DNA from 3 places in the Carbonatibacter coralli genome. Region 1 is predicted to be linked to each of the others. Evidence: predicted binding sites of a transcription regulator. Region 1 holds the regulator's gene; each other region holds the start of a gene.
The links. The regulator LexA, encoded in region 1, represses DNA repair genes until DNA is damaged. The targets are predictions, from matches to a motif close to ATGTTCTANTTTGGTTC.
Positions count from the first base shown of each region.

Region 2: the regulator LexA is predicted to act here: its motif matches at 8,680-8,696, upstream of AAAH10_RS02955 (DUF5131 family protein).
Region 3: the regulator LexA is predicted to act here: its motif matches at 3,017-3,033, upstream of uvrA (excinuclease ABC subunit UvrA).

Region 1 covers NZ_JBBUTJ010000003.1:167,935-178,742, reverse strand. The annotation lists gene gltX (glutamate--tRNA ligase) at 1-833, opposite strand, end outside; gene AAAH10_RS09235 (ComEC/Rec2 family competence protein) at 1,052-3,271, shown strand; gene lexA (transcriptional repressor LexA) at 3,284-3,985, opposite strand; gene AAAH10_RS09225 (M23 family metallopeptidase) at 4,109-5,209, opposite strand; gene rnd (ribonuclease D) at 5,190-6,341, opposite strand; gene aspS (aspartate--tRNA ligase) at 6,717-8,513, shown strand; gene AAAH10_RS09210 (response regulator) at 8,655-9,437, shown strand; gene AAAH10_RS09205 (peptidylprolyl isomerase) at 9,543-9,860, shown strand; gene AAAH10_RS09200 (PilZ domain-containing protein) at 9,946-10,263, shown strand; gene AAAH10_RS09195 (DUF1007 family protein) at 10,358-10,808, shown strand, end outside.
Region 2 covers NZ_JBBUTJ010000001.1:652,953-663,760, forward strand. The annotation lists gene ileS (isoleucine--tRNA ligase) at 1-2,020, opposite strand, end outside; gene AAAH10_RS02925 (bifunctional riboflavin kinase/FAD synthetase) at 2,089-3,045, opposite strand; gene AAAH10_RS02930 (RsmB/NOP family class I SAM-dependent RNA methyltransferase) at 3,137-4,831, opposite strand; gene AAAH10_RS02935 (arsenate reductase) at 4,834-5,205, opposite strand; gene AAAH10_RS02940 (BaiN/RdsA family NAD(P)/FAD-dependent oxidoreductase) at 5,390-6,655, shown strand; gene AAAH10_RS02945 (GFA family protein) at 6,660-7,052, opposite strand; gene AAAH10_RS02950 (hypothetical protein) at 8,092-8,544, shown strand; gene AAAH10_RS02955 (DUF5131 family protein) at 8,697-9,467, shown strand; gene tcmP (three-Cys-motif partner protein TcmP) at 9,497-10,744, shown strand.
Region 3 covers NZ_JBBUTJ010000003.1:58,282-69,089, forward strand. The annotation lists gene AAAH10_RS08695 (adenylate/guanylate cyclase domain-containing protein) at 1-38, shown strand, start outside; gene uvrA (excinuclease ABC subunit UvrA) at 81-2,945, opposite strand; gene AAAH10_RS08705 (OmpW/AlkL family protein) at 3,286-3,930, shown strand; gene ssb (single-stranded DNA-binding protein) at 4,143-4,676, shown strand; gene AAAH10_RS08715 (GNAT family N-acetyltransferase) at 4,746-5,207, shown strand; gene gyrA (DNA gyrase subunit A) at 5,441-8,230, shown strand; gene coaD (pantetheine-phosphate adenylyltransferase) at 8,236-8,754, shown strand; tRNA gene AAAH10_RS08730 (tRNA-Lys) at 8,944-9,019, shown strand; tRNA gene AAAH10_RS08735 (tRNA-Lys) at 9,054-9,129, shown strand; gene AAAH10_RS08740 (lipid A deacylase LpxR family protein) at 9,541-10,572, shown strand.

The DNA of each region.
Region 1 (10,808 bases):
TTGCCCCAGCCAAGACGCAGAAGGTAGTTGCGCAGTGCTTCCGGAAGATAACCCATCTCGTCGCGATAGGCTTCGACGCCAAGAGCACCGTGACGTTTGGAAAGCTTGGCACCATCTGCTCCGTGGATCAGCGGGATATGGGCAAACTCGGGAATGTCCCAGCCCATGGCAGCATAGAGCTGATACTGGCGGAAGGCGTTTGTGAGGTGATCATCTCCGCGGATGACGTGGGTAATGCCCATGTCGTGATCGTCGACAACAACAGACAGCATGTAGGTGGGTGTGCCATCTGCGCGCAACAGGATCATGTCATCGAGCTGGCTGTTTGGAACTGTCACATCACCCTGAACGAGATCCCGGATTGTGGTTTCTCCGTCCTGTGGCATCTTCAGACGCACGACAGGCTTGACGCCTTCGGGAGCCTCGGATGCATCACGGTCGCGCCAGGTGCCATCATACTTGATCGGGCGTCCTTCTGCCTTTGCCTTTTCCCGCATGGCTTCCAGTTCTTCGGGCGAGCAATAGCAATGATAGGCCTTGCCCTGTTCCAGAAGACTGTTGGCCACTTCTGCATGCCGGTCACGCTGTGCGAACTGGTAAACAACGTCTCCATCGTGGTCCAGTCCAAGCCAGGAGAGACCATCCAGAATGGCATCAATCGCTTCGGGGGTGGAGCGGGCACGATCCGTGTCTTCAATACGCAGTGTGTAGCGGCCACCGTGGTGCCGGGCGAAAAGCCAGTTGAACAGTGCTGTTCTGGCTCCCCCGATATGAAGAAAACCGGTTGGGGAAGGTGCAAAACGTGTCACGACTTGTTTGGCAGATGCAGACATTGCAAAGGGCTCCATAACGGCTTGTCTGTTTCAGTGAACGATCTCCGTTTCGCCATTCCTGTGAACGGCTTGCAAGGAGGGTCATTCTTCTTTCCGGCTGATGTATCACAGCTCTTGAGGAGTATCAAATGCCGGGAAGGGGGAAAGACGTGGAAAAAGGGAGGGGCTGTAAGTTATGATGGAAAAAGAGCAATGGATAACAAGGCGCTTTTCCTGAAATGCTGTGGGATCGTTTGATTGTTGAGGGGCGGAATCTGAATCGCAGGCTCGGGAAAAGCGGTTTTCTGGACAGGGCCTTTTCCAGGATCCGTCTGTTTTACCTGTGTGTTCTATGCTTTGGTTTGGGAATTGCCACCTATTTTCTGCCGGATTATGAACCTCCCGAATGGATATGGCTTGCGATCATCGGAGCCTTGCCGGCCACTCTGATTCTTTCAGCAGGATTGATGTCCCTGACACGGTTTGTCCGGTTCGGCGCAGTTCTTTTGCTTGCCGGATTGTTTTTCTGCGGGTTCGGGTTCATCAAGTACAGGGCCGAAAACGCAGGAACAGTGATGCTTGAAAGAGAACTGTTCGGAGCACCTTTCAAGGGATGCGTTGCCGAAATCGAGCCCCATCGGCAGGGTGCCCGTCTGACATTCAGGGAGGTAGAGGTTCCCTGGCTGGGAAACGGGAAAACACCATCGGGTCTCAGGCTCACAACCCGGCAGGAGGATGTGTTTGATATTGGCGACTGTATAGAAGGCAGGGCAGCGCTTCTTCCCTCTTCCGGGGCCCTTCATCCTGATGGGTACAATTTTGCAAGGCAGAACTATTTCAGGGGGATTGGTGCTTCGGGCTTTATGATGGGAGATGCCGAAAAGATCGACGCCGGTGGGGCTCTTGTCCGGGGCAGTTTGACGGAAGCATGGACAAGGCTGTGGAATGGTCTCCGGCTGGATTTGATCCGCTCCATCAAAGCGTATCTGCCAGAGGACGAGCAGGCGTTGGTGATTGTTTTCCTGACAGGCCAAAAGGGCAAGCTGACGGAACAGCAACAGGAGAGTATGAGGCAGTCCGGTCTGGCTCATCTTCTGGCCATTTCCGGTCTGCATATGGGATTGCTGGCAGGAATTCTCTTTGGGGGAACGCGTTTTATGCTGGCCCTCTGGCCTGCGCTGGCCTTGCGCTATCCCATCAAGAAACTGTCTGCCGTTGTTGCCTTTGCCGGTTGTTTTCTCTTTCTGCAGCTGATCGGCGCCCCTGTTCCGGCGCAACGGGCCTTTATCATGATTGGTTTTGCCCTTGGTGCAATCCTGCTGGACAGGAATCCCTTTTCCTTCAGACTGGTTTTTGTCGCGGCTCTGGGGGTGATGATTCTGGCTCCGGAAGTTGTTGTCAGCGCCTCTTTCCAGCTTTCCTTTGCAGCTGTTCTCGCTCTGGTTTCCTTTTATCAGACGATTGCACGGGCAGACTGGGTGCATCGTTTGAAAAATGCCGAGCTTGAGGGAAGACCCGGTGCTGTTCTGAGCCTTTTGCCCGGGGCTGTGACCGGACAGGTTCTGTGGTGGCTTTGCAGCCTCTTTCTCTGTTCACTGGTGGCATCCCTGGCAACCCTGCCATTCGTCGCCTATCACTTTCAGAACATATCCCTGATGGGAATTCCGGCCAACATGCTGGCTGTTCCCTGGACAGGTGCGGTTGTCATGCCATTGGTGCTTGTGTGTCTGGTTGCGCTCCCTCTGGGCATGGGGGAGCCTTTCGTGAGAATGCTGTCGTGGTCTCTGGATCAGTTGCTGCTGATCGCAGAGTTCTTTGGTGCCTTTTCCCTGGGGGCAGTTCATGTCCCGCCTCTGGGGGTGGAAGGTTTGCTCCTGCTTCTGCTGATCTTTCTCTGGCTTGTTTTGATCGAGGGTCCACTGCGTTGGGCAGCTTTACTTGTGGTGCCTTTTTGGGCCATCCGGATTGTCGCCCAGCCTCAGCCCGTCATGCTGGTTGATGAGAAGGCGAAGCTGATCGCGTTCAGGGACGAGGAGAGTATTGTTGTTTCAACCCTGCGCAGTGAACGCTTTGCCCGGAACATCTGGAAGGACTATTGGGGAAGCGACCAGATCATTGACTTTCAGAAGGCTGCTGTGACTTCTGAGCGGATCAACTGCGATCCGTCAGGATGTCTTGTTCATTTTGACAGTCCGGAGCAGGAAGAAGCGTTTGACGTTGCCTTGTCCTTCTCGCCGAATTCCCTGAGGCAGGATTGCAGAAACGCAGATTTGGTGATTGCACGCTATCCTGTTTACCGCTTTTCCTGTGAGGTTCCTCTTTTCGACAGGAGAGTTCTGGGAAAAACGGCGGGCATCGCGCTCTGGCCGGAGGATACGGGACACTCCGGATACAGCATTACAGCTCTGAACGGCAAAGCTCTTGAACCATCAGGAGAGAAGCGCCCCTGGGAGAGATAGGCACAGACAGGATCAGTGATAGTTTCTGACCAGTCCGACCAGACGTCCCTGAATCTGCACGTCACTGGCATGAAAGTGCTGGGCCGTATGTGTGGCGTTTGCCGGCTCCAGAATGACTTCCTGTCCCTTGTGATAAATGCGCTTCAGGGTCGCTTCTTCACCGTGGACAAGAGCAACAGCAATGGTGCCGTTTTCGACGCGGCTTGTGCGTTCCAGAACAATGGTATCACCATCCAGAATACCCGCTTCGATCATGGAATCCCCGTCAATTGTCAGGGCGTAATGCTCACCGGAACCGACAAGGTGCGGAGGAACATCCACAAAGTTTGAAGGATCACTGATGGCTTCAATGGGCGTTCCGGCAGCAATCTTTCCATAAAGGGGAAGCTGTGCCGATGGTGTTTCACCTGTTTCCGGTGCAGATGCTCCCGATTTAAGCGGGACAACGTTGTTCGCCTGATCCGTTGTCCGGTTTTCCGTTTTCCTTGCAGGGATCATGTCTTCGGGAAGGCGGACAATCTCGACCGCCCGGGCCCGGTGGGCCAGACGACGAATGAAACCTCTTTCTTCCAGTGCTGTGACAAGACGATGAATACCGGATTTCGATTTGAGATCCAGGGCATCCTTCATTTCATCGAAGGACGGTGGCAGGCCCTTGCTCTCCATGTGAGAATGGATGTAGAGCAACAAGTCACGTTGTTTGCGTGTCAGCACGTTTGTCTCCTGCCGAAAATGGAACAAAGCAAAAACATCTGCTTTTGTTCTACTTTGGTTCTCTTTTTGTGTCAAGACAGAAGAGCTGCGGTTTTCTCTTTAAAACACTGCATTTATCAGGCCTTATGGGACAACGGCCCCACGGGTGATACTGGCCACAACCTTTTTGCCGCGCAGGATTGAAAAAACACCGACATAACGTCCGGAAGCCTGCTGTCCGCTCGGGGGCAAAGGCAGGGTCAGAAAGTGGTATCCGTTCACACGGGATTCTTCTGCAACGGATGAAACACGGGCGATCTGACCGTCCGGCTGATGAATTTCCAGTGTGATGTGATCCCCTTTTTGCGTGCCCCAGTGGCCGGACCAGAAGGTGATCTGCTGCGTTGATGTCAGGGTTTGTGATCTGGAGAGCAACGGTTTTGTCTTGAGATCATCAATTCCTTCAACCCTGTCTGAGAAACCTGCATTGAGAATGCCGACCTTCCGTTTGGTCAGAATGGCCTCTGCTGCTTCTGTCCACAGGCTCTGGCGCGCCGGTTGCTGACAGCCTGCGTCATCTTCCCGTGCCGTAAAGGGATCAATGACACGGTTATTGAACATCACGCCAAAGTGCAGGTGAGGGAAGCTGGTGCTGCCCGAGAGGCCGATTTCGCCCAGAGGCTGTCCGCGCCTGACACGTTGTCCCTTTTTGACTGCAACTGTCCCCTTTTTCAGATGGCCGTAAAGACTGTACCAGTTCCGGCTGTGGCGGATCACAACCTGATTTGATTTCAGAACAAGGCCACTGTTGGTCAGAAACTCGTTGACTTCCCTTTGATTGAGCGCCCGGTCCGTGACGCCGTCACGCACAATAATGACTTCACCCTCGGCAGCGGCAATGACATTGACCCCCTGTTCCATCTGCTCAAGGGTGGTGGTCCGGATGTCAATGCCACGGTGATTGTTGTAGGTCAGGCCTGAGCAAAAGTGATCCTGGGTGCGTGAGCCGGGACCATGGTCAAAATAGTGTTGAACAAAGCAGGTTGTATCAAAGTCGCAATCAACAGGAACAGAGAATTCCGGCGCTTCAGCGAGCTGTTCTGCTGTCAGTTCAATGCCGCCACCAACAGCCTGGGCCTTCGGATTTGACTGAAGGCTGAAAAGCGCAACGGTTATAAGCGCTACGCTTTTTGCAAGGGAAACCAATTGCGCCGAAAGCCGGTTTTCACCGGGTGTTGATAACAAGCTGTCCGTTCTCCAGATGCAGGGAGAGTTCACCCTTTTTGAGTTTCTGGGCGACTTCCCCGAAAACTTCGTAACGCCAGCCGTGCATGGCGGCGATGTCACTGTCCTGATCAGCGGCAATCCGGTCCAGATCCTGGCTGTTACAGATCAGTTTCTGTGCAACATTGAAGTCGTCGCAACGCTGTTTGAGCAACACTTTCAGAAGGTCTGAAACGGCACCACGACCGGCGGGAACCTCGATGCGTTCCTTTGGAATGGCCTGCTGGTCCTTTGGCAGTGACAGGGCTGTTTCAACAGCCTCCAGCAGGGCCTTGCCAATGCGCCCCCGGGCCATGTCTTCCGAGATACCCCGTGTTTTCGCCAGCTCCTTCGGAGTGCGGGGACGTTGGGCCGCGATGTCAAAAAGCTGTTCGTCCTTGAGCACTCTGCCGCGCGGCATGTCCTTGCGCTGGGCTTCAGCTTCACGCCAGGCAGCCAGTTCGCGCAAAACAGTCAGATAACGCTTGTCATTGGAACGGGTTTTCATGCGCTTGTAGGCATCTTCCGGCTGGGTCACATAAGTGGCCGGAGATTCAAGGATGGCCATTTCTTCTGTCAGCCAGTGTTCCCGTCCGGCACTGGAAATCTGCTTTTGCAGTTTTTTATAGATGTCCCGGAGGAAAGTGACATCCGAGAGGGCATAGTTGATCTGCTTTTCAGTCAGAGGTCTTTTTGACCAGTCTGTGAAACGCGCTGACTTGTCAATTTCCACATTGATCAGTTTACGCGCCAGATTGTCATAACCAACGGAATCTCCAAATCCACAGACCATTGCAGCAATCTGTGTATCAAAGAGCGGTGCGGGCAGATCTCCGCCCATCAGCAGATGAAATATTTCCAGATCCTGGCGTGCAGAGTGGAACACTTTCAGCACGGCGCTGTTGCGCATCAGGTCAAAGAGAGGAGTAAGGTCAATACCTTCTGCAAGCACATCGACAGCCGCGAAGACGTCCTCGTTTGCCAGTTGAACAAGGCAAAGCTTTGGCCAGTAGGTGCTCTCCCTCAGAAACTCCGTATCGACGGTGATATAGTTGGATTGGGCGAGCTGTTCGCAGAAAGAGGTGAGTTGGGCTGTATCGGTAATCATTGTCATGAGGCGCACTATAAAGTGCTGTTTTCCAAAAAAGAAGCATCAAATCGGTCTTGTTTGAAGAAAAGCCCGGATCAGGCGCACGCAGGACAGCAGGAAAGAGGCCGGAGAATATGCCGGGGAAAATGAGACCGGGACGCATACTGCAAAGCCCAGGCAGCTTTGCTGAAAAGCCTCTTGCGATCACTTTGGTTCGTGCTTTGTCCGGAAGTTCCAAAAAAATGCCTTTCCACAAGAGTTTTTAAGCTCCTGCCTTGACAAACAGCAGGCAAAATGTGTTTTTCCAAAGCGAATTGTTTTGTCAGGTCCGGATCAGTGAATCGGACCTTCTCATTTGGGTGTTCAAACGCGCCCGGTTACAGCGTCTAAGGAAAGATCATGCATCTTTATCGCACACACTCCTGTGGAGAGCTTCGTCAGGATCAGGCAGGCGAGCGGGTTCGTCTGTCAGGTTGGGTTCACCGTAAACGAGATCACGGACAGCTGCTGTTTGTTGATCTGCGTGACAGCAAGGGTATTACACAGTGTGTGGTTGATAGCTCCAGTCCTCTGTTTGAAACGCTGGAAAGCGTTCGTGTAGAGTCTGTTATCACTGTGACCGGAACAGTCGTGGAGCGTATTGCCGAGACGATCAACGAGAACCTTCCAACAGGTTATATCGAGGTCCGCGTCGAGGAACTTGATATCCAGTCCCGTGCCGAAGTTCTGCCCCTGCAGGTGAATTCCGATGAAGATGCCGGCGAAGACACACGTCTGCGTTATCGCTACCTTGATCTGCGCCGCGAGAAAATGGCTGCCAAGCTCAAGCTGCGCTCGGATGTGATCGCATCGCTGCGGACCAGAATGATCGGGCAGGGGTTCCAGGAAATCCAGACACCGATCCTGACGGCGTCTTCTCCTGAAGGCGCGCGTGACTATCTGGTTCCAAGCCGTGTTCACCCGGGCAAGTTTTACGCCCTGCCGCAGGCACCCCAGATGTTCAAACAGCTTCTGATGGTGGGTGGTGTCGACAAGTATTTCCAGATTGCTCCCTGCTTCCGTGATGAAGACAGCCGTGCTGATCGTTCACCGGGTGAGTTCTACCAGCTCGACTTTGAAATGAGCTACGTCACGCAGGATGATGTTTTCGCTGCTGTTGAACCCGTCCTTGAAGGGGTTTTCAAGGAGTTCGCAAACGGCCGTGAAGTTACACCTGCGCCGTTCGTTCGTATTCCCTATGCGGAAGCCATGGCAAAATACGGCTCTGACAAGCCGGATCTGCGGAACCCGATTATGATTGCAGATGTGACCGAGGCCTTCCGCGGTTCGGGCTTTGGTATCTTTGCCAAGTCCGTTGATGCGGGTTCTGTTGTTCGCGCAATCCCTGCGCCGGGTGCTGCGGGCAACCCGCGCAGCTTCTTTGACAAGCTCAACGACTGGGCGCGCTCCGAAGGTGCGGCAGGTCTTGGCTATATCATTTACGGTGAAGACGGTACGCCAAAGGGTCCAATTGCCAAGAACCTGGATGATGAGCGTCTGGCGCAGATCAAGGACGCTGCCGGCCTGAAAGATGGCGATGCGGTTTTCTTCGCCTGTGACAAGGAACTGAAAGCAGCGAAGTTTGCCGGTCAGGTTCGTATCAAGCTGGGCAACGATCTTGATCTGCTTGAAAAGGATATCTTCAAGTTCTGCTGGATTGTCGACTTCCCGATGTTCGAACTGGATGAAGACACGGGTCGTATTGATTTCAGTCACAACCCGTTCTCCATGCCCCAGGGCGGAATGGAAGCTCTGGAAGGTCAGGATCCCCTGACGATCAATGCCTTCCAGTACGATATTGTCTGTAACGGTATCGAGCTGTCTTCCGGTGCCATTCGTAACCACCGTCCTGACATTATGTACAAGGCCTTTGAAATTGCAGGCTACACGGCAGAGGATGTTGAAGAAAGCTTCGGCGGCATGCTGAACGCCTTCAAATACGGCGCGCCTCCGCATGGTGGTTCTGCCCCGGGTGTCGACCGTATGGTCATGATGCTTGCTGATGAGCCAAACATCCGCGAAGTGATCGCTTTCCCGATGAACGGAAAGGCAGAGGATCCACTGATGCAGGCTCCTGCGACAATCGATGAAGCGCGTCTGAAAGAGCTGCATCTGAAACTCGATCTGCCGCTTGAGGAAATTGAAAACGAGGCCTGATTGCCTTTTCAAAGCATCCTTTTGAAAATCCTCGCTGTATTTCACTGCAGCGGGGATTTTTTATAGCTGTTTTTAGGTATCATTAACCTATTGAGCGCTACTATCTTGCCAGATTTTGTTCTTATTGGAGTAGATGGCTCAATGAGCAGCAGTGGCATTAACATTACAGAAGAAGAAGTCAATCAACAGGCAGAGGCTGAAATCCTTGATGAAGCGCGCGATGTCGCGTCAAGTCTGGAAGTCACACTGCAGCAGGTCCGTACAGGGGGAACGGATCCGAAGGATGCTCTGGCAAGGATGTCAGGGGATGTTTCAAACATCCGTTTGAAAGCCAAGTCCGTCAATGTTCCTGGTTTGACAGCAATCACACACCGCCTTGAAGAATACATGTCCAGTGTCAAGGAGCTCGATGACAAGGCGATCGGTGACCTTCAGACCTACAGTGACAAGATTTCCTCGCTTCTGGATGGCGAGAGTGTCGACGTCAGCGAAATTGCTGAAGTTGTGCGCTCCATGCCACACCACTCGACCTTCAACGTTGAAGACATTGAAATCGACATCAAGGAAGTTGTGCTTGTTGTTCCCCAGAAAATTGCTGGCAAGGTTGTGGCCCGGGAGCTGGAAGCCTGTGGTTATCGCGTTACAACGATCATGGATCCCTTTGATGCCATTGCCCTGATTATGGAATTGAAGCCGGACATGATCATGACCTCGATGGTCCTGCCGAGAATGTCCGGGGCCGATTTGGCCTGTGCGCTTTCTGCAATGCCCTCGACAAAGCATATTCCGGTTACGGCTTTGACAAGCCTGGAGCCTTCGCATCCTGACATGCGTGCACTGCCGGTCAATGTTGGTGTTGTCCGTCGGGGTCCCAACTTTGGTGACGATCTGGCGCAGGTGCTGTCGAAATTCCAGATTACCTGATATTTTCCGGTCGAGAATCCGTGACACAGCCCGACTTCCGTTGCATGCGAAAGTCGGGCTGTTATTGTGTTGGCTGTTTTGATTTTACCAACAGCGGAGAGAGTTATGTCTCAAGTTCGTGCTTCCCATATCCTGCTGATGTACGCAGGGTCCATGCGTTCCACTGCATCCCGTTCCAAGGAAGAGGCTCAAAGCCTGATTGAAGAACTGAAGGGTCGCGCTGCAGGCGGCGAGGACTTTGGTGCTCTCGCGCGCGAATTTTCCGATTGTCCTTCCGGTCAGGAAGGTGGCGATCTGGGCCATTTCGGCCGTGGCATGATGGTGCCCGAGTTCGAGGAAGCTGCCTTTTCAATGAACGTTGGCGAAACCAGTGATGTTGTTGAGACATCCTTTGGTTATCACCTGATCCATCGCACGGAATAAAATCTTTGCCTCTCTGGCGTTATGATCTAGAATTTATCGCAGCCTGGGGTGGTTTTGTCTGAAAAACACAAAGGTTGGGCGTACAATGAAAGTCAGGACAATAGAGAGCGATACCCGCAGACTTTTTCAGCGGTTCGAGGTTGATGGCTCTGCGCTTGTGCGAATAGCGGAAGAGTGGCATCGTGTTGAGTGTGTTGATCTTTCAGCCGGTGGCCTTGCGGTGCAAAGCGAATTGCGACCCGATGCAGGGTCCCTGATTGACCTGCATGTTGAAACGCTGGGACGTTTCAAGGGGCGTATTCTGAAGCACACAGATGCCGGATTTGTGATTGAGCTGGAAACATCCGACTTCGTTCAGAACCAGTTAAATGAAGAGCTGGATGAAAAAGCTGACGGCGACTGAGATATTTTTGTGTAGGCAGTCTTGTTTTGTGGCGAGACTGCCTATGTTATTGTATAACGTCAAAACTTTCGCATCGTAAGCTGAGTTATACAGTATGCATTTTTCTATTAAGTCATTTGGTGCTTCTGGTGTGCGGTCCTCCCTTGGCGGGCTGGCAATTGCCTTGATGACATCTGTTCCGGGTGCCAAGGCACACCCTCATGTTTTTGTTGATACTGCAGTGATTGTCTATCACGAGCAGGAGAAGATCGTCGGATTGGAGCCGATCTGGATCTTCGACGATCTCTATTCGGAAACCCTGATTGCCGACCTTGATCTTGACCGGGACGGTCAGTTGTCCGATCAGGAGCTTTATGACTTCGCGGGAGAGGCCCTCTCAAATCTCAAGGAGTGGAATTATTTTCTGGAAATCGAGGGGCTGGAAAATCAGGACCGGATCGACATCAATGCCACACGCATTCATGCGTCCATTCAAAGCGGGCGTCTCGTTCTGAGGTTTCTTGTTGAACCGGAAAGTGGCGAGACTTCCCTCGGGGAAGCGGTAC
Region 2 (10,808 bases), on a different contig from region 1:
GGCGGCGATAGGCATCGGCCTGATACTTCAGGATTTCCTCGCCGACACGCAGATCCTGGGAATAGTCGGAGGCAACCACCCACAGACGCAGGATATCAGCACCATAGCGCTGGGTGATGTCTTCAGGAGAGATCACATTGCCCAGGGATTTGGACATCTTGCGACCTTTTTCGTCCAGAACAAAACCATGGGTCAGAACTGCATCATAAGGCGCGCGCCCCCGTGTCCCTGCAGATTCCAGCAGGGAGGTGTGGAACCAGCCACGGTGCTGATCGGACCCTTCGAGATAGAGATCCGCAGGCCACTTCAATTCAGGGCGCTGCTCCAGAACAAAGCTGTGTGTGGAACCCGAGTCGAACCAGACCTCGATCACATCCAGAACCTGCTCGTAGTCTTCCACCTTGTAGCCATTGCCAAGGAAGCGTGACGGGTCACTGTTGAACCAGGCATCGCCTCCCTCCTCTCGGAAAGCCTCGACAATGCGGTCCAGCACAGCCTGATCACGCAGGGCTTCCCCTGTTGCCTTGTGTACAAAGATCGGCAGGGGGACACCCCAGACACGCTGGCGGGACACACACCAGTCCGGACGGTTTTCCACCATGCTGAACAGACGGTTGCTGCCCGCAGAAGGAACAAAGCGTGTGTCTTCAATCGCCTTGAGTGCCTTTTTGCGAAGATCATTGCTTTCCATGGAAATGAACCACTGGGGTGTATTGCGGAACACCAGCGGCGCCTTGGAACGCCAGGAATGCGGATAACTGTGGCGGACAGAACCCTTTGCCAGCAGGGAGCCCTGCTCCATCAGAGCCTTGATGGATTTTCCGTTCGCATCCCCCGGCTTGCCGTCCTGGGTATAGACACAGGCGCCTGCAAAGAAAGGAACATGGTCGTAGTACACACCCGCCTCATCGATCATGCGCGGAATTTCCAGACCGAACTTCTGCCCCAGAACCGCATCGTCCGCACCATGGCTTGGCGCAATGTGAACAAATCCGGTACCGGCATCCGTCGTGACAAAGTCGGCAGGCAGAACAGGACGCGGAGCATCATAACCGCCCTCGGCACCTTCCAGTCCACGGAACGGGTGGGCCACGCTCGCGCCTTCAAAGCTGCTCACAGCACCCAGCTCTTCCCAGTCCTCGATTTTGGCGTCGGCCTTGACCTGATCGGCCAGGTCCCTGTTGAGAACCAGACGCTCCCCAACCTTTGCCAGGGCATCTTCCGCAACGGTCCGAACCTCGTAAACGGCATACTCGAATTCCGGACCATAAGCGATGGCCCGGTTGGCAGGCATGGTCCACGGTGTTGTCGTCCAGATCACGACGCTTGCGCCTTCCAGAATGGAATCCTGCGCAGAGAGCACAGGGAAGCGGACCCAGATGGTCGGCGACTTGTGCTCGTGATATTCCACTTCGGCATCGGCCAGTGCCGTCTTTTCAACCACGGACCAGAGAACAGCACGGGAGCCCTGATAGAGACCACCGTTCATCAGGAACTTGCCGAGTTCCTGTGCGATGATTGCCTCTGATTCATAGTTCATTGTCTTGTAGGGATTGTTCCAGTCCGCCTCGATACCGAGACGCTTGAATTCCCCGATCTGGATATCGATCCACTTGTTGGCAAATTCACGACATTCCTGACGAAACTCGACGACCGGAACCTCGTCCTTGTCCTGACCGCGGGACCTGTAACCTTCCTCGACCTTCCATTCGATCGGCAGACCATGACAGTCCCAGCCCGGGACATAATGGGCATTCTTGCCCTGCATTTGCTGGGAGCGGTTGATCACATCCTTGAGCACCTTGTTCAGGGCATGCCCCATGTGCAGGTGACCATTGGCATAGGGAGGGCCATCGTGCAGTGTGAAAGCTTCACGACCCTTGCTGGCCTCACGAATTTTCGTGAACAGTCCAATATCCTGCCAGTGCTTCAGAATTTCCGGCTCTTTTTTCGCCAGACCGGCACGCATGGGGAAATCTGTTGTCGGCAGGAATACCGTGTTTTTGTAATCCACTGTCATGGACTGTCACTTCCGTATCTTACTGTTCACTGGCCAATCGGCTCTTACCGATCAGTCCATTCAATTCATCACTTCATCTTGGCGAGTTCTGCACGGGCAGCCTCGCAATCCCTGGCGATCTGGGCCTTCAGTTCGTCCAGTCCGTCAAATTTCATTTCCGGACGTAAAAAGTCAACCACCTGAACCCGCAAATCTGTTCCATAGAGATCCTCATCAAAGTCAAAGATGAAAACCTCCAGATTAATTCCCTCACCCTTTACGGTGGGACGGCGGCCAATATTCGCCACAGCGTCGTACCAGTAGGTCAGTCCTGTTCCCTCAATCAAACCGGCCTTGGCAACCCTTACGGCGTAGACACCGAGAGCCGGTGTCAAATAATCGCTCATGGAAAGATTGGCCGTCGGGAAACCAATGGTCCGGCCCCGTTCAAAACCTCTGATCACCGGTCCGTCAATTTCCCAACAGCGCCCCAGAATGGCCGCGGCCTCCCTTGGCTTTCCATCACGCAGGAACTGACGCACGCGCGAAGACGACAGAACTTCCCCACTTTCATCCAGCACAGCCCCTGCTCCGGTGACACCAAAGCCGAGCCTTTTACCACTTTGTTCGAGCACCTCGACATTGCCGCTGCGCCCCTTGCCAAAGCAGAAATCCGCTCCCACCACGAGATGACAGGCACCAAGCTGCCCGACCAGAACCTCCTGAATGAAGTCCTCAGCACTCAGCGCGGCAAATTCCTCTGTAAAGGCCTGGAGGAAAACATGATCAATCCCCGTCTTCTGCAGGGCGCGGGCCTTGGCAACAACGGGGGTCAGACGAAAGGATTCCTGCTCCGGCTTGAAAAAGAGACGTGGATGAGGTTCGAAAGACAGAACAGCCAGTGGTGCCTTGAGGTCCTCGGCAACCTTGCGTGCAGTCGCAATCACAGCCTGATGCCCGCGATGAACTCCATCGAAGTTACCAATGGCAACGACAGCACCCCGGGCGCTGTCGGGCAAATTCTTGAGGTTGTGGAAAACTGCCATGAGACCTGTCTGTCCTGTTCATCTTTCCCGCATCTGACGCAAACCCTATGAATAAAGTCACAGGCCCGATGATGTAAAGACTAATCGCTGTCTATTCAGACTTCTCCTGCTCTTCACGCTGCAGAACAGCGGCAAAGAAACCATCGGTCCCGTCTTTCGAGGGAGACAGCCGCAGCATCTCGCCAAGGTGATCCGGACATTCCGTTTCAAAAACATCAGCCCAGAGGCTGCTCACAGGAACCAGTTTGAAATCCGGTCTGGAGCGCAAAAAGGCGGAAATCTGTTCTTCATTCTCTGCAGGCAAGAGGGAGCAGGTGGCGTAAACAAGACGGCCACCCGGGCGCACAAGACGCGCCGCAGAGGTCAGAATAGAGCCCTGAAGGTCACAAAGCTCGCGAAGGTCCTCTTCATCCTTGCGCCACTTGGCATCAACCCCGCGGCGCCAGGCCCCGGTCCCGCTACAGGGGGCATCAACCAGGACACGGTGGAACTTGCCCTTGTGATACTTGACCCAGGGATCGCGCTCGCTTCCGAGCACCTGGCGTTCGGCATTGAAAACGCCGGCCCGCTTGAGACGCAGGGCAGAGCGCTGAAGGCGCTTGCTGTGCACATCCGTCAGAACAAGTTGTCCACGGTTTTCCATGGCAGGGGCCAGTGCGAGGGACTTGCCACCTGCTCCGGCGCAGAAATCGACGATTCGTTCACCGGGTTGCGCCTGCAGCAGGGCCGCCACCATCTGGGAGCCAAGGTCCTGAATTTCAATGGCACCCTCCTGATAGAGAGCCACCTTTCCAAAGCTTCGCGGAAAATTCAGACAACGAAGCGCATAAGGCGTCTGCGGCAGGGCCTCTGTCTTCCAGCCCTGTTTGGAAAGCGCTGTGATCGCTGCATCCCTCAGGGAAGCTTCGCCCTTTTCATTGGACATTTTAAAAGGGTTGATCCGCAGATCGAGCGGAGCCTCTTCGTTCAACGCATCCAGTTCTTCACCGAAACGTTCACCAAACACGGCTTTCAAACCGTCATAGGCCCAGTCCGGACACTCGTGACGCACCTCTTCGGGCATATCCGGATGGTTCAGCGGTTTGCCCTGCAGCGGAAGCAGCAAGGCGCGTTCATTGTCTGTCAGCGGCTTGAGCAGCACCTTGCCACCCCGGCAGTTGCGATCCAGATCCTCAACGCTTGCGCCCAGTCCGACCACCTGATCAACCAGAAAACTGCGGCGCAGTGAAGGCGTGTGCCCGGCCTCTGCCAGCCACCAGAGCACGCGACGGTAGCGGCGCATATAGCCCCAGACGCCCTTGCGAATGGCAACCTTGTCCTTTTCCGTCAGATGGGAAGAAGCCGAACGCATGGTTTGCGCCAGGGCCTCATCAAGCTGGCAATCCTCCCAGGACATGGTCTCAAGAGCACGCCACATCAGCGACAGGCGCTGCGCGTGAGGCAGGCTTTTGTTTTCCTGTTTCTGTACCGGCTCTGCAGATGCTCTTGAGGACGGACGACTTTGAGAACGATCATCCCCGCGGCGGTCATAACCCCGACTGTCACGACCATCGCGATCACTGCCACGGCCGGAAACAGAACGCTCACCCCTTCCCCGTCCACGGTTGTCGTCACGATCACGGGAAAAGCGCTTCTTCTGAGGGCCACGATCTGTCATGAAATCATCATCGCCATCCCGGTTTTTCCGGGCCGAAGGTGTGCGCCCACTGGTGGCAGGACGTGCAGGACGACGCACAGTCCTTTTCGGACGATCCTCTTCCGGCTTGTCCTTGAAATCATCGCTCATGATCAGGCCTCACCCATCAGTGCAGCTTGTTCTGCCTTGCCGAAACCGACGCGAATAACGGTATCCCCTGCTCCGGACGCCTCGCTGACTGGACGTTTGATCAGTGCCGGATGCTCCAGCAACAAGGCGCGAACGCCCGCATCATCCAGATTGTCCTTGAGGCTGTCATCCAGACCACGCCAGGTTGTCCCCCGCTTGTTGAGCAGAACCTCCCAACCCAGCGCAGAAAGCCAGCGATCCAGCATCTCCGCGTCAAGACCATCCTTGCGCAGATCATGCAACCGCACATCAATACCCTTGTCGCCCAGCATCTTGAGTGCCTTGCGGCAGGTGTCACAATTCTTGAGACCATAGAGAACAACAGAGGCGGACATAACAGAAACTTTCCGGAAAAATTTCGGGGTCAAAACAGCTTTTGCAGGGAAATCACCTCAATCAAAAGAGAGAGGCTTTCGTCTTTCAGGTTCTTGAGCTATCACGAGGGGCAAAGAACAGCAAGCTTTCTCCCTGCATCCGGTCCCGGAAGCGCATTCAAACCCTTTCAAAGCAGCCTCCCTGATGACAGAACCCCGAACAAGCGCACGCAACACTCTCAGCCTCAAGACGGCACCAACGCTCAAACCCGTCAGAAAGGGTCAAAGCGAGGATGTGATTGTCATCGGCGCAGGGGCTGCCGGACTGATGGCCGCCATGACAGCAGCCGAGCGCGGCAAGTCCGTGCTGGTTCTGGATCATGCGAGCAAGCTCTGCGAAAAAATCCGGATCTCTGGTGGAGGGCGCTGCAACTTCACAAACATCCACTGTGCCCCCCACAACTTTCTTTCCGACAATCCCCGCTTTGTTCGCCCCGCTTTGAAAGCCTACACACAGCGCGACTTTCTGAAGCTTGTCGAGAGCCACAACATTGCCTGGCACGAGAAAACACTGGGACAGCTCTTCTGTGATCACTCCGCCAACGACATCATCGACATGCTTCTGGAGCGGTGCTCCAGCAAGGGAGCAAGGGTTCTGGGGCAAACGACAATCACCGCAGTGCGCAGCCTTCCGGTTCAGGATGAAAACAGTCCGCGCTTCGAACTTGAAACCAGCGACGGCCTGAAATCCTGCCGCAATCTGGTTGTCGCCACTGGCGGTCTCTCGATCCCCAAGATTGGCGCCACGAATTTCGGACACCGGCTGGCGCAGAACCTCAACATTCCGGTGACCCCTCTTCGCCCTGCCCTTGTGCCCCTGGTTTTGCAGGAAGACGACAAGGAATTCTGCAAGGCCATTAGTGGCCTCTCCCTGCCGGTACGCACCTCTGCTGGAAAGCAGTCCTTTGAAGAGGCCCTGCTCTTCACCCATCGCGGCCTCAGCGGCCCCTCCATCCTGCAAATCTCGTCCTACTGGCAACCGGGCGGGTCCATCCGTATCAACCTCCTGCCCGGCGAAGACATTCCGGCCCTGATGGCCGCAGATCGCCAGAGCAAGAAGAACGTCTCCAGCATTCTGTCAAACCATCTGCCCAACCGTCTTGCCAAAGCCATGGCGGACAAACACAGCGCAACAGGTTCCATGACAGAAACAGGCAAGAAAACACTGAACAGCCTGATCGAAGGCCTGTCGAACTGGCAGCTCACACCCGCAGGAGATGAAGGCTACAACAAGGCGGAAGTCACCCTCGGTGGTGTCGACACCCGTTCACTCGACCCTGCCACCATGGAATGCAGGGACCATCCCGGTCTCTTCTTTATCGGCGAGGTCACCGACGTCACCGGACACCTCGGCGGGCACAACTTCCAGTGGGCCTGGTCCTCGGGCTTTGCAGCGGGGCTGGGTGTCTGACTTTCTAAGGTTCGTAACGGACCTTGTCATCACGTCCCTTCCTGTATGACCTGACATCGGGAAACGCCGGCAACCAGTCCTCCCGACAACAGGTCCAGATTTCGTAACCTGGCTTGAGCTGATTTGGTTCATCCAGCGTTCCGAGATGAACCTCGATTTCATCTTCGCTCCGGGCAAAGACGGACGAACCACAGAGCGGGCAGAAGTGACGGCCTTTGTAATCCCGTGTTTCCCCCTCAACCTGCACGACCTTCTGCGGAAACACAGCGGCCGCATAAAAGAGAGCGCCGTGATGCTTGCGGCAATCCAGACAGTGACAGATCCCGACCCTGAAGGGCTGGCCCGCTGCCTCAATCCGAACCGCCCCACAGGCACAACCACCGGTATAGTTATCCATAATCCGTCTCCCCAATACAGAGCTGCATCTTACACTATACTGAATCCTGTATGGCATCCGCCCCATGAAGCCCGGCTCTCTTTCAGGAGAGAACTGTCGGGAATTTTCAGGAAAACAGCACCGGCCAGATACAAAAAAAGAGGCCTACCTGTTTCAGGCATCCTCTCTTTTACAGCTGCATTGGTGCCCCTGGCCTGACCTGCATAATCCAATGAATACATAAGCTTAGAGCACATCATTCGTAATTCATTCGTAATGAAGTCAAAAAGAATGGATTCCCTCATTGCAGAAAAGCTCTGGGAATATACCTGGCAGCGGCTTTTTGAGCGCTGAAAAAATTTGACCTTCGGAAAAGCGTAATATCTGTAACCAAGTTCAGAAATCATACTTATCATATTGATATAAAAACAATATATAGATTACAGAATATTGTAATTTCAGTGTAATCAGGTTACACTTTTTGATGAAATTTTCCCGCCACAAAAAATCGTTTGATTTCAAATACTTAAGAAGCAGGCGTAACAAAAATTACAAGAAATTACATTTTCCTGTAACCTGAATAACGATTAAAAAACAAACACTTAAATTCATTTTCAAGGTTCGGTTACAAATATTACGCTTTTCCGAAGTCGAACTGAAAACAGGATGAGCCTTTTAAAAATAGCCCCAGCAAATCTGTGCCACCAGTTCTGCATCTTGTGACGAAAATTGCAGAGATTTGAGAACGGTAATTTCTCAAAACCGTCCTAGAGAACATTGGTTTTCAGGGTGGCTCTGCACTGCAAAAAAAACGACCTAAAAAGCCCGCAGGCGAGGCGGGGGGAGTAGCGCGTTTTGTGGGGTCTGAGGATGGGGGCATACCCTGCCGGCATCAGAGCCTTTTTCTTGCTGATTTCGTTCTGAGATGATGGCTGCAGCTGACCATTATGGCGACCAGGACCAAATGGTCTGATGGATAGCTGTTCTTGACTCTTCACAAAGAATGTTCTCTTTTTGTTCTATAGCGCTTTTGGAATAAACAAACAGGTGGAGTCGGGTCATGAAAAAGGATGCAGCTCCTTTGTCGAGACTAAAAGAATTGGGACAGGAAGTCTGGGGCAAGGACTGGACTGAACGGTTAGTTGACGCGATGGATTTCAAGCCGCAAGTGGTTAATGCCTGGCTGTCTGGAGAAAGGCCCATACCTCGAGAGCTATTATCACAGCTGACAAAAATAAACCGCTCCGGATCTTCCCTGCTTTGTTTTAACAAACAGGGCGAACGTTTTGTGATCCGTTGGGAACGCCCCCGCTTCAAAGCCCGAATTGAACCGGCAGGCCTGCTTCCTCCGGATAGTTCACACCATAAAAGCGCCTATTATTCGGATGTTCTTCTGACAGACATTCTCTGGCTTGATCCCGCACCAAAAAAGAGCAACCGGCCCCGTTACTATGACCAAGCTATAATGGATGCGATAAAGTCTGCAGAAGAAACAATCAACATTCAGCGATAGTTGACTTTCTTTCAACTGAAGGATTGAAAGGTTTTTCAATATGATTCACAATGCTTTTCAACCAATAAATTGCATAGAAAACTGCCTTGCAAACAGAAGGTTTTGCTAGAGTTTTTTAAGAGAGCATCGCACTTTGAACGAAAGAAAAGCACATGTCAGAAACAGCAATTGAATGGACAGATGCAACCTGGAACCCTGTTGCTGGTTGTTCAATTATATCTGCTGGCTGTACAAACTGTTACGCGATGCAGATGGCTCGACGCCTGGAAGCGATGGGAACGGAAAAATACACTGGCCTCACCAGAAAATCTGGCAAGCGCACGGTTTGGACTGGCGACATTAAACTTGATGAAAAATCATTAGAAATTCCCAAACGATGGAAGAAACCCAGACAGATTTTCGTCAATTCAATGAGCGATCTCTTTCATGAATCTGTTCCATTTCAGTTTGCCCAAAAAGTATGGAAGGTGATGGAAGAGACACCACGTCACCAATATCAAATACTCACCAAACGCCCAGAGCGTATGGCTCAGTTTTTCAAAGAAACCGAAACGAAAAAGCTGGCAAACGTCTGGCTCGGCACCAGCGTTGAAGACCATACAACCAAAAATCGAATCCAAACCTTGAAAACCATTCCCGCTGTAGTCCGGTTCATTTCATTTGAACCGCTGATTGGACCCGTTGGAAACGTTGACCTTTCTGAAATTCATTGGGCGATTGTTGGCGGTGAAAGTGGTCCAAATGCACGCCCTGTAAAAGAGGAATGGATTGAAGAGATTTTCAAGCAATGTAAGATGTTTGAAACAGCGTTCTTCTTCAAACAATGGGGGACTTGGGGGAAGGACAATAAGAAACGCTCGAAGAAAGAAAACGGGCGGGATTTCAAAGGCCAAACATGGGATGAAATGCCGCTCAGTCTGTAATCACAAACTGGAATAGCATTTTATCAGGCATGGCAAAAAAGAAATATAAGCACGACGGCACAGATATTATCGACGCACATACTCTCGTAAAATATGATCTCTACAGGGATTATTTGTCAGATTACATTAGGGTTTACTTTCAAAACTCACATGTTCAAAAGCTGCGAATTTTCATTGCGGATTTGTTTTGTGGAGGGGGATTTGCAAAAGATGAATTTGACAATCCCGTTTTTTGCTCTCCCCTGATCGCAATAGAAACATGCCAAAAGCTACAAAAAGAAATCTCGGAAAAACGTGGTAGACCCGTTGAAATAGAGCCCTACTTTTTCTTCAACGATCTAGAACCAACCGCAATTAAATATCTAAAAATATTTATCCAAGATTTTTTCCCACACTATTTCAAAAACTGTTCATTTTATAACAAGGCTTTTGAGGATGTTTATCTCGAAGTCCTCCATGAAATGAAAAGTCTGGAGAGCTCATCAAAAGGTAATCGTAAATTCTTTTTCATTGATCCTTACGGCTATCTTCAGGTACCTATGCAAGCAATCCAGATGATAAAAAAATCCGGAAAATCAGAAATTCTTTGGAATTTTATGATTGATTATACAGCCCATTATTGGACGCCAGAAAATCAGAAAAAAATTGATTTCTACAAAATCTTTGGCACTAGTCCCGCCCAAAAAGAAGCTCTGATTAATAGGATCAATTCTCTAAAAAGTACTTTTGAATGGCATGCAATCCGCCATGTAATTTGTGAATTAATCCATTATAACAGCCGCTTTGTAACCATGTCTGACTTTGCTATTCAAATGGATACCAGTCATAAATTTATGACATTAATCCATCTTGCTGACTCTCCCAAAGCTCGTGACGTTATGACAGGTTCGCACTGGGCAAATGGCAACGTCACTCAAACCTATAATTATGATGGCCTTCAATACCAGAACATCACTAGACAAGTAGGGCAAGATCCAACCCTGTTCACCTTTTCCAAACTTGAAAGGGAGAACACAATAGATCGATCTCGTAGTTTAGTTTTTGATCTAATTAATCGTACACCAGGAATTTCTCTGCCTGAAATCACACGAGTATTTGCACAACAGTATTCAGCTCTTCAGGAACAGGACATTCAGAAGGTTTTGACAGAATTTGAAAAAGATATCGTTTGCTATGATATCGATGGTCAAGAAACCCGATCCAAGACCAAAAGACATTCATTCCAAATAAGTCCTCAACTTTCTTTTCCGTTACCGATAATCAAGAAAAAAGAATAAACAGTTCGCCATCATCTGTAGTCAACAAGCGAGGGTTCTGTTTTACTTTTTAAAAAGGTTTTTT
Region 3 (10,808 bases), 110 kb from region 1:
TGCCAGCACAGAAGACGGAAGAGAAACTGACCGTTTGATGAAAAAAGCCCCGACCTTCCGGATCGGGGCTTTTTTGGTCCTCAAGACGCTTTGGACGAGCTTTCGATATTGAGGTAGGGCGCAAGAAAGCGTCCCGTATGACTTTCCGGAACCCGGGCAACTTCCTCAGGGGTTCCGGTCGCAACAACCAGACCGCCCTTTGTCCCGCCTTCAGGCCCCATATCAACAATCCAGTCAGAAATCTTGATGACTTCCAGATTGTGCTCAATGCAAAGAATAGTATTGCCCTGGTCTACAAGGGTTTGCAGCACTTCCAGAAGTTTGCGCACATCATCGAAGTGCAAACCGGTCGTTGGTTCATCCAGAATATAAAGGGTTTTGCCTGTGGAGCGCCTTGAAAGCTCCTTGGCCAGCTTGACCCGCTGAGCTTCACCACCCGAGAGGGTAGTGGCGGCCTGACCAACCTGAACGTAGCCCAGACCAACGCGCTGCAGGGTTTCCATCTTTCCGGCAATGGAGGGGACTGCTGTGAAGAACTCGGCAGCCTCATCGACTGTCATGGCAAGGACATCGGCAATGGATTTGCCCTTGTGGGTAATTTCCAGGGTTTCCCTGTTGTAGCGCTTGCCCTTGCAGACATCACACTCGACATAGACATCCGGCAGGAAGTGCATTTCAATCTTGATCACTCCGTCACCCTGACAGGACTCACAGCGACCACCCTTGACATTGAATGAAAAACGGCCGGGTTTGTAACCGCGTGCCTTGGCTTCCGGCAGACCGGCGAACCAGTCCCGGATCGGTGTAAAGGCCCCGGTGTAGGTCGCGGGGTTGGAACGCGGTGTCCGGCCAATCGGAGACTGATCAATGTCGATGATCTTGTCGACGTGTTCCAGCCCTCTGATGTCTTCGTGCTTGCCGGGGTGCGCCTTAGCATTGTGGAGCTTGCGCGAAGCTGCCTTGAACAGTGTCTCAAGAATGAGTGTGGACTTGCCGCTCCCGGAGACGCCGGTGATACAGGTGAAGATTCCGAGCGGCAGACTGACAGAGACATCCTGCAAATTGTTTTCGGAAGCCTTGACGATTTCCAGTGCCTTGCCTTTTTTGCCTTTTCTGCGCTTGGCGGGCAGGGAGATTGCCAAATCGCCTGTCAGATACCGGGCTGTCAGACTGTCCTTGTTCTGCATCACCTCGGCAGGTGTTCCCGACGCAACAACCTCGCCCCCGTGCACGCCTGCACGCGGCCCCATATCGACAAGATAGTCTGCGGTGCGAATGGCATCCTCATCATGCTCAACAACCACAACAGTATTGCCGAGATCCCTCAGACGCTTGAGGGTTTGCAGCAGTCTTTCGTTGTCGCGCTGGTGCAGGCCGATGGAAGGCTCATCAAGCACATAGAGAACGCCGGTCAGGCCCGAGCCGATCTGGGAAGCCAGTCGAATGCGCTGACTTTCACCTCCGGAAAGGGTGGCGGATGATCGGGAAAGGGTCAGGTAGTCAAGGCCGACATTGACCAGAAAGTACAGGCGATCATTGATTTCCTTGAGAATGCGAACCGCGATTTCCTGGTTTTTCTGACTGAGGTGCTGCGGGAGCTCTTCAAACCATTTTGCAGCCTGTCCGATGGAAAGTGCGGCAACCTCGGAAATGTGGTTGTTGTTGATCCTGACGCAAAGCGCCTCATCCTTCAGGCGGTGGCCCTCGCAGGACGGGCAGGGTTGCTTTGCCTGATACTTTGAAAGCTCTTCGCGGACCCAGTCACTGTCGGTTTCACGATAGCGGCGCTGCATGTTTGGAATGACACCCTCGAACGGCCGCTCAGTCTGATAGCTGCGCTTTTCGTCGCTGTAGGTCATCAAGATGATTTCCTTGCCGGAACCGTAAAGCAGCATCTCCTGAACATCCTTGCCCAGATCCTTCCAGGCCGCCTCGACTGAAAACCCGTAGTGCAGGGCCAGGGAATTCAGCGTTTGCATGTAATACTTGGATGTTGTGCTGGCCCAGGGAGCAAGGGCTCCGGCCTTGAGGGAAAGGTTCCTGTCGGGAACAACAAGTTCCGGATCGAAATAAAGCGTGGAGCCAAGACCGTCACATTTCGGGCAGGCACCAAAGGGATTGTTGAAGGAAAACAGACGCGGTTCGATTTCATCAATGGTGAAACCGGAAACCGGGCAGGCATAGCGCGCCGAGAAAACTGTTGTTTCCCCGGTTTTTGCATCCTCAACATAGGCCAGCCCGTCCGAGAGATTCAGGGCTGTTTCAAAGGAATCTGCCAGTCTTGACTGAATGTCTTCCCGGACCACAAGGCGGTCAACGACGACATCGATGTCGTGCTTCTTCTTTTTGTCCAGATCGGGAGTGTCTGCAATTTCATAGAGCGTTCCATCAATCTTGACACGCTGGAAGCCTTGCTTCTGAAGGGCCAGCAGATCTTTTTTGTACTCTCCCTTTCTGCCTCTGACGACAGGAGCCAGAAGATACAGACGGGTTCCTTCCGGCATTTCAAGAACCCGATCAACCATCTGGCTGACAGACTGGCTTTCAATCGGAAGGCCGGTTGCAGGCGAATAGGGAATCCCGACACGCGCAAACAGAAGTCGCATGTAGTCATAGATTTCAGTCACGGTGCCGACTGTCGAGCGCGGATTTTTGGATGTTGTTTTCTGCTCGATGGAAATCGCAGGAGAAAGGCCTTCAATGGAATCAACATCCGGCTTCTGCATCATCTCCAGAAACTGGCGGGCGTAGGCTGAAAGCGATTCCACATAGCGCCGCTGACCTTCTGCATAGATTGTATCAAAAGCCAGGGATGACTTTCCGGATCCGCTCAAACCGGTAATGACAACCAGTTCATTTCGCGGAATATCCAGAGAGACATCCTTGAGATTGTGCTCGCGCGCACCGCGAACCGAGATATACCGGCTTTCATGAGCGATTGTCATTGAAGGGTCCTGTGTTCACATGAAGAAAGGCTTGTGCCCTGTATAGGCCTAGTTGTCTGGATCAAAAAGATGAACGAAGCAAGAACAAAACGCAAGTCTTCGTGATCACTCTGTCTTCTTTTTCTGAAGACATGATATTAAATTACGCTCTATCTCCCTTGCCGGATTTGATGTGAACTTTTGACGCATCCGTCATTGCTGCCGAATATGATCCAGATCAATTCATCTCTTTTTTCAGGATGTTAGGAGGCATACAAAGAGCACAGAAAGTTTGTGTCTTTGAGTGTCAACATCAGCTTTCCGGAGACTCCTGAAAGCGATCAAGGGGATTGAGAATTCAATGAAAAAGCTTCAGTCAGCTTTTTGCGCAGCACTTATGGCAACAACAGCTTTTGTCGCAGCTCCGGCATTGGCAAGCGAACAGGGTGATTTTCTGATCCGTTTGCGCGGTATCGGCGTGCTTCCGGATGAAGATGGCAGCTCGAATATCAACGGCAGCCCGGAAATCGACAACGATTTCGTACCAGAAGTCGATTTTACCTATTTCTTCACGGACAACATTGCGGCAGAGCTGATTCTGGCAACCACCCAGCACGATGTGAAGTGGAACAACAGCTCTGTTGCAAGTCAGCTTGATCTTGGCGATGTGCGCCTTTTGCCACCGACCCTGACACTGCAATACCACTTCAATGATGTCCTGACGCCCGGCCTGAAGCCTTATCTGGGAGCAGGGATCAACTACACTGTTTTCTATGACGAAAAGGTCGGAAACGGGTTCCGGGATATTGATTATGATGACAGCTTCGGTGCTGTTTTCCAGGCCGGTGTCGACTACGAGCTTAATGACAGCTGGTCTGTGAATCTGGATGTCAAACACATCATGCTCAATACGGATGTTCGTATTGATACAGGGGCCAGCATCGTTGATGCCGATGTTGATATCGATCCCTGGATTGTCGGTATTGGCGTGGGCTACCGATTCTGATCCTGTTCAAAAGCAGGCTACTTTTTCAAAGGCGCTGTCATTTTGGCAGCGCCTTGATTTCTGGTGCTTCCGGAGGAATTGTATCAAAGACCTTTTTCTTTTTATTGTCGTGGCGTCATCACTTCGTTAGGTATAGTGTTCAAACAAACACGAGGCGGATGAACGAAACCGTGATTCGCCAATCAGAAGAATAATGGAAGGCACAGAACACCATGGCTGGATCTGTAAACAAAGTAATCCTTGTCGGCAATCTGGGGCGCGACCCGGAAATCCGCTCCATGAACAATGGACAGCGCGTGGTGAACCTCAATGTTGCGACTTCCGAGTCCTGGCGCGACAAAATGAGCGGCGAACGCCGTGACCGCACCGAATGGCACCGTGTTGTTATTTTCAATGACCGTCTTGCCGATGTCGCAGAAAAATTCCTGCGCAAGGGTTCCAAGGTCTATGTCGAAGGACAGCTCCAGACGCGCAAATGGACAGACCAGGCCGGTGTTGAAAAATACACGACCGAAATTGTTCTCCAGAACTTCCGTGGCGAACTGACCATGCTCGATGGCCGCAATGACGGAATGGGCGGCGAGGGTGGAGGTTCTGCCGGTGGCGGCGATCCCTTCGGCGGTTCCGGAGGAGGCTACGGCGGCGGAAGTGGCGGTGGATTTGGTGGCGGTTCTGCCGGTGGCAGTGGTGGCTCGTCCTCTGGCGGAGGTATGGGCGATGATCTGGACGACGAAATCCCGTTCTGATCCAGTCCAAAGATTGTTTCGGGAGGAGCCTGACAGGGCTCCTCTTTTTCGTTCGGGAAGGTGTCGGGCATGAAAGCAAAAACCAGTCTTCTTTCTTTTAATGAACTGTCTTCACATCAGCTTTATCAAATTCTGAAATTACGATCAGAAGTCTTTGTAGTTGAACAGGAATCAATTTATCTCGACCCTGATGGAGATGACACTCGAGCCTGGCATGTTCTGGTTGAGGGAGATCAGGACGGGCAGCAGGAAATGATCGGTACACTGCGCCTTTTGAAGGATGGAACACAGGCGAAAATCGGCCGGGTGGCTGTCGCCAGGAATGGCAGGGGAAGCGGACTGGGAAAGATGATGATGCTTCGCGGGCTGCACTGGTGTGACGAACAGCCCGAACTGCAAAGTGTTTATCTGTCAGCACAACTCGAACAGCAGAGCTTTTACGAGAAGCTGGGATTCGTCAGACAACCGGGTGATGCCTATGATGACGGTGGTATTCCGCACTGTGACATGGTTCGAAAACTGCGCACCTGACAGAGATGATTCTGTCAAGAGTGAAAATTTGCGATAAAAAGCTGATTTTACGGGCGAAACGGCACCATTTTGTTGTTCGCTCCGAACCGCTTTGTTACAATTTCCCTTCAAATTTAAGACCTGTTGTCGCAGCACTGGCTCAAGGTGACTGATCAGGTGCAGCAGGCACTCGCATTACCAATGTTTTACGGGACACAGTCGTGACATCGAACACCCCAACGCCTACAGGTCCAATGGACATCTCTCCGGTTACCATCGAAGACGAAATGCGCCGATCCTATCTCGATTACGCCATGAGCGTGATCGTGTCCCGTGCGCTTCCTGATGTACGTGATGGTCTGAAGCCTGTTCACCGCCGGATCCTCTATGCAATGAAAGAGTCCGGATACGACTGGAACCGTGCATACCGCAAATCTGCGCGTATCGTCGGTGATGTAATGGGTCAGTATCACCCTCACGGCGACCAGGCGATTTACGATGCCATGGTGCGTATGGCACAGGATTTCTCCATGCGTCTGCCTCTGGTGGACGGACAGGGGAACTTCGGTTCCATGGATGGTGATCCACCTGCTGCGATGCGTTACACGGAATCCCGTCTGCAACGCGTTTCCAGTGAAGCCCTGCTGGAGGACATTGACCGCAACACGGTTGATTTCCAGGACAACTACGATGAAACCACCAAGGAACCGACCGTTCTGCCTGCGCGTTTCCCGAACCTGCTGGTGAACGGAGCGGGTGGTATTGCCGTGGGTATGGCGACGAACATTCCGCCACACAACCTGGGTGAGGTTCTGGATGGATGCTGCGCCTATGTTGATGATCCGAATATCTCCATTGACGAGTTGAACCAGATTATCCCGGGACCTGATTTCCCGACCGGCGGTGTCATTCTTGGTCGTACCGGCATTCGCGATGCCTATCACACAGGGCGTGGCTCTGTCGTGATGCGCGGCAAGGCCGATATCCAGGAAATCCGCAAGGACAAGATGGCCATCGTTGTGACCGAAATCCCGTTCCAGGTGAACAAGGCACGCATGATGGAAAAGATCGCGGATATTGTTCGCGACAAGACCATTGAAGGCATCACCGATATTCGTGACGAGAGTGACCGTAACGGCGTCCGCGTTGTTGTGGAACTGCGTCGGGATGTCGAGCCAGAGGTCATTCTCAACCAGCTTTACCGTTACACGCCTCTGCAGACCTCTTTTGGTGCCAACATGCTGGCTCTGAACGGTGGACGTCCGGAAATGCTGGATCTCCGCAGCATTATCGAGGCTTTTGTCAAGTTCCGTGAAGACGTCATTACACGCCGCACCATCTACGAACTGGGCAAGGCACGTGATCGGGCTCACGTTCTGGTAGGTCTGGCCATTGCTGTTGCGAACATTGATCCCGTCATCGAACTGATCCGTGCCGCGCCTGATCCTGTTGTCGCACGAGAGCAGTTGATGTCCCGCGCCTGGGATGCGCGTGATGTCGAGTTCCTGATCAAGCTGATTGACGAGCCAGGTCGTTCCGTAACGGAAGAGGGGACCTATTATCTGTCCGAGGCCCAGGCGCGCGCCATTCTTGAACTGCGCCTGCAAAGACTGACCGGCCTTGAGCGTGACAAGATTGCCGGTGAACTCGAAGATCTGGCTGAAAAGATCCGCTACTATCTGGAAATTCTTGAATCCCGCGAAAAGCTGATGGGCATCCTGCGTGACGAGCTGGTTGAGATGCGTGAACGCTATGCAACGCCACGACGCTCCGAAATTCTGGATGGTGCCTTTGGTTATGATGATGAGGACCTGATCCAGCGTGAGGAGATGGTTGTGACCATCAGCCATGGGGGCTATGTGAAGCGTGTACCGCTGAACACCTACCGGGCGCAACGCCGCGGTGGCAAGGGACGCGCCGGGATGGCAACCCGTGACGAGGACTTTGTGTCCCGTATCTTTGTGTGCAACACCCATACGCCGGTTCTGTTCTTCTCCTCCAAGGGAATGGTCTACAAAACCAAGGTGTACCGCCTGCCGGTCGGCAATCCGCAGTCACGGGGCAAGGCTCTGGTCAACATGCTGCCACTGGATGCGGACGAGCAGATCACAGCCCTGATGCCCATGCCTGAGGATGAAAACACCTGGGGCGACATGTATGTGATGTTTGCCACTTCAACAGGTGGCATACGCCGCAACAAGCTGTCAGACTTTGTGCGCGTGAACGCCAACGGCAAGATCGCCATGAAGCTGGACGAGGGCAGTTTCCTCATCGGTGTGGAAACCTGTCGGGAAGACCAGCATGTCCTGCTTTCAACCCGCCGTGGCAAGTGTATCCGCTTTGGCGTTGATAACATTCGGGTTTTTGCAGGCCGGACATCGACAGGCGTTCGGGCAATCAAACTGTCCGACAACGATGATGTAATTTCCATGGCGATCCTGGATCACAAGGAGTTTGATATCGAGCAGCGCGACAGTTATCTGCGCTATGCCTCTGCAAAACGACGGGCTGACAACGCCGAAGGTGATACAACAGAGAATCTGGACGAACTGGCTTCTGCAGTCGGTCCGGCTCTTGAGGGGTTGATTGAAGACGAGCAGTTCATTCTTTCCATCTCTGATGACGGCCTCGGCAAGCGAAGCTCTGCATACGAGTATCGTGTGGCCAACCGTGGCGGTCTGGGAATTGGAAACCTCGATCTCAGCCGTGCAGGGGGCAAGGAACCGTCTGTGGCCTGGGTTGCTCCGGTAGAGGAAACAGACCAGATCATGCTGGTCACAGATGCCGGCAAGCTGATCCGCTGCCCTGTCCATGATATCCGTATTGCTGGACGGTCTACCCGTGGCGTTAAGCTCTTTGATGTGGCTGATGATGAGAAAATCGTTTCGGTTTCCCGCGTCTCTGATCTTGACGAGGATGACGATGATCTTCTCGAAGGCGAAGAGGGCACCACAGAAGCTGTTGATGGCTCTGCCGGGAACCCGGAAGCGTCCGGGACGGCTGAACCTGCAGCAGATGACAACACAGGAAACGAAGAGGCTTAAGTGCCATGGCGCTTTCTGATGCTTCCATGACAAAGCGTGTCGGGCTTTATCCCGGCACCTTTGATCCGATTACCCGCGGACATCTGGATATCATCACCCGATCCTTTCGGGTGGTGGATCGCCTGATCATCGCAGTGGCCCGCAATGATCGCAAGGGCCCGCTTTTCTCTACAGACGAACGGGTTGAACTTGTCGAGCAGGATGTCCAGCATCTGCGAGATCAGGGCCATGACGTCGAAGTTTGTGCCTTTGACAACCTTCTTGTTCATTTTGCGCGTCAGAAGGGAGCCTCTGTCATTATTCGGGGATTGCGTGCAGTATCGGATTTCGAATTCGAATTCCAGATGACAGGAATGAACACCCGGCTGGATCAGGATATCGAAACGCTTTTCCTGATGGCTTCGGACAAACATCAGTTCATTTCCTCACGCTTTGTCAAGGAGGTGGCAGCCCTCGGTGGTGATGTCAGCGAATTTGTCACGCCGGAGACACTCAAGCGTCTGAAGGCTGCTTCCGGCAGTTGATTCTTTCCGTGACAGCCTTGCGAAGAACTTTGATAAAGCTCGAAAAAATGCAGAAAAATCAAATAAGTCATTTTTTTTGCAGTGAATCTGAAAAAGGCTGTTGACCTCTCCCGAGGGAGGTTCTATGTTCCGCCTCGCTAACGGGGTTCAGCGCAACAGCGCGGCTCGGAAAGCAGGAAAAAATGGTAAGGGCCCGTAGCTCAGTTGGTAGAGCAACTGACTTTTAATCAGTGGGTCACAGGTTCGAATCCTGTCGGGCTCACCACTTTTTTCTGATGCGTTGGCAACATACAAGGTAAGGGCCCGTAGCTCAGTTGGTAGAGCAACTGACTTTTAATCAGTGGGTCACAGGTTCGAATCCTGTCGGGCTCACCACCTTGGCAAGTGTTCCGGTTCAAACGGATACAACAAAAAGCGGCTCTCGTTCGAAGGCCGCTTTTGTTGTTTTCAGCCTGTTGGAACGTTCGCATTTCTTGCTCTGTCACTTTGGTGTTTTCAATTCCTGAAACAGTGGTCCAAAACTGCGCTTCAAAAGTTTTGCGCTTTTGATCAGGACTGTGCATGGATCATCACCCCGGATAGCCTTCAAACCTGGTTCGGGGCAGATTTCCTTACAAGGAAACCCGGAGGGTAGCAGACGGGTTTCATGCATCCGGTCCCGGGGATTACAAACCGGTTTGATCAATGATGAAACCGTTTGTAATTCTGTTTTATTTGATTTCCAATATCCTTGTTGCGAACGTTGGGTTCTTTCATATTTTCAGGGATTTGCTATCGGGGGAAAGAATGAACAAGGCTTTGTTGGCAGGCATAAGCTCTGCGTTGATTGCTGCCTTTCCTCCGGCACTGGCCAAGGATACGTTGCAGGATCGCATCCCGGAAGCAATCACGAGTGAAGACAATTCATTTCTGACGATAACAGTCGAGAATGATCTCTTCGGGAGCGGAACTGACGAGAACTACACAAGCGGCGTGCGGCTGACCTATTTCAATGACAAGGCCAGTCCGCCGGAATTTGTCCGCTCGATTGGTGATGCTGTCCCGTTCTTCAATATCAATGAAACCACCAGCATCTACTACTCTGCAGGTCAGAACCTCTATACTCCCGAGGTCATTACAACCCGGATACCGGACCCGAATGACCGCCCCTATGCAGGCTTTCTTTATGGCTCGATAGGATACAGAACCCTGTTTGACAACCATGTTGATGATATTGAGCTTACCCTGGGGGTTGTGGGGCCGGCTGCCCTGGGGGAGGAAACGCAAAGATTTGTCCACGACCTGATTGGTAGCGATGACCCCAAAGGCTGGGACAGCCAGTTGGAAAACGAGCCTGTCGTCATGCTTGCCTATCAGCGGATCTGGCCGGATCTGTTCAGCGCGCCTCTTGATCCCTTTTACTTCCGGATTGCTCCGCATGCCGGGGCAACACTTGGCAATGCCTATACCTATGCCAATGCCGGTTTGACGTTTCTGCTTGTTCCGGAGCGACACAGATGGCAAACGGCGCCAGCGCGTGTGCGTCCCGCCATTCCCGGTTCCGGTCAGTTCTATGTGCCAGAGGACGAGTTTTCATGGCTGATCTTTGCCGGGGTAGAGGGCCGTGCCGTGGCCCGTAACATTTTCCTGGATGGCAACAGTTTCGAAGACAGTCCATCTGTTGACAAAAAGTACGGTGTGCTGGATGTCAACACGGGCTTTACCGTGACCTATGGCCGGACCCAGATCGCCTACACCCTGAACTGGCGCTCTGATGAATTTGACAATCAGCGTGACAATTCCCTTTTTGGATCGGTATCACTGGGGTACAGGTTCTGATGCTGTATACACGCTGTCGGATTGAATGCTTAGCAGAGATCAGAGGCGTTGCACTGATGAGACTTCAGGTTTGACTTCACCTGATATGGGTTCCGGGTTTTAAGGCGGGGCCGGAAAATATACTGCTTTTGAGAGAAGGGACCTGTGCTGGGCGTCCTGTTTCTGTGATCGGTAACGTCTTCCATCGCCGCTGTGTTTGTAAGGATCGAAGACAAGAACGCCTGGAGCATGAGCAG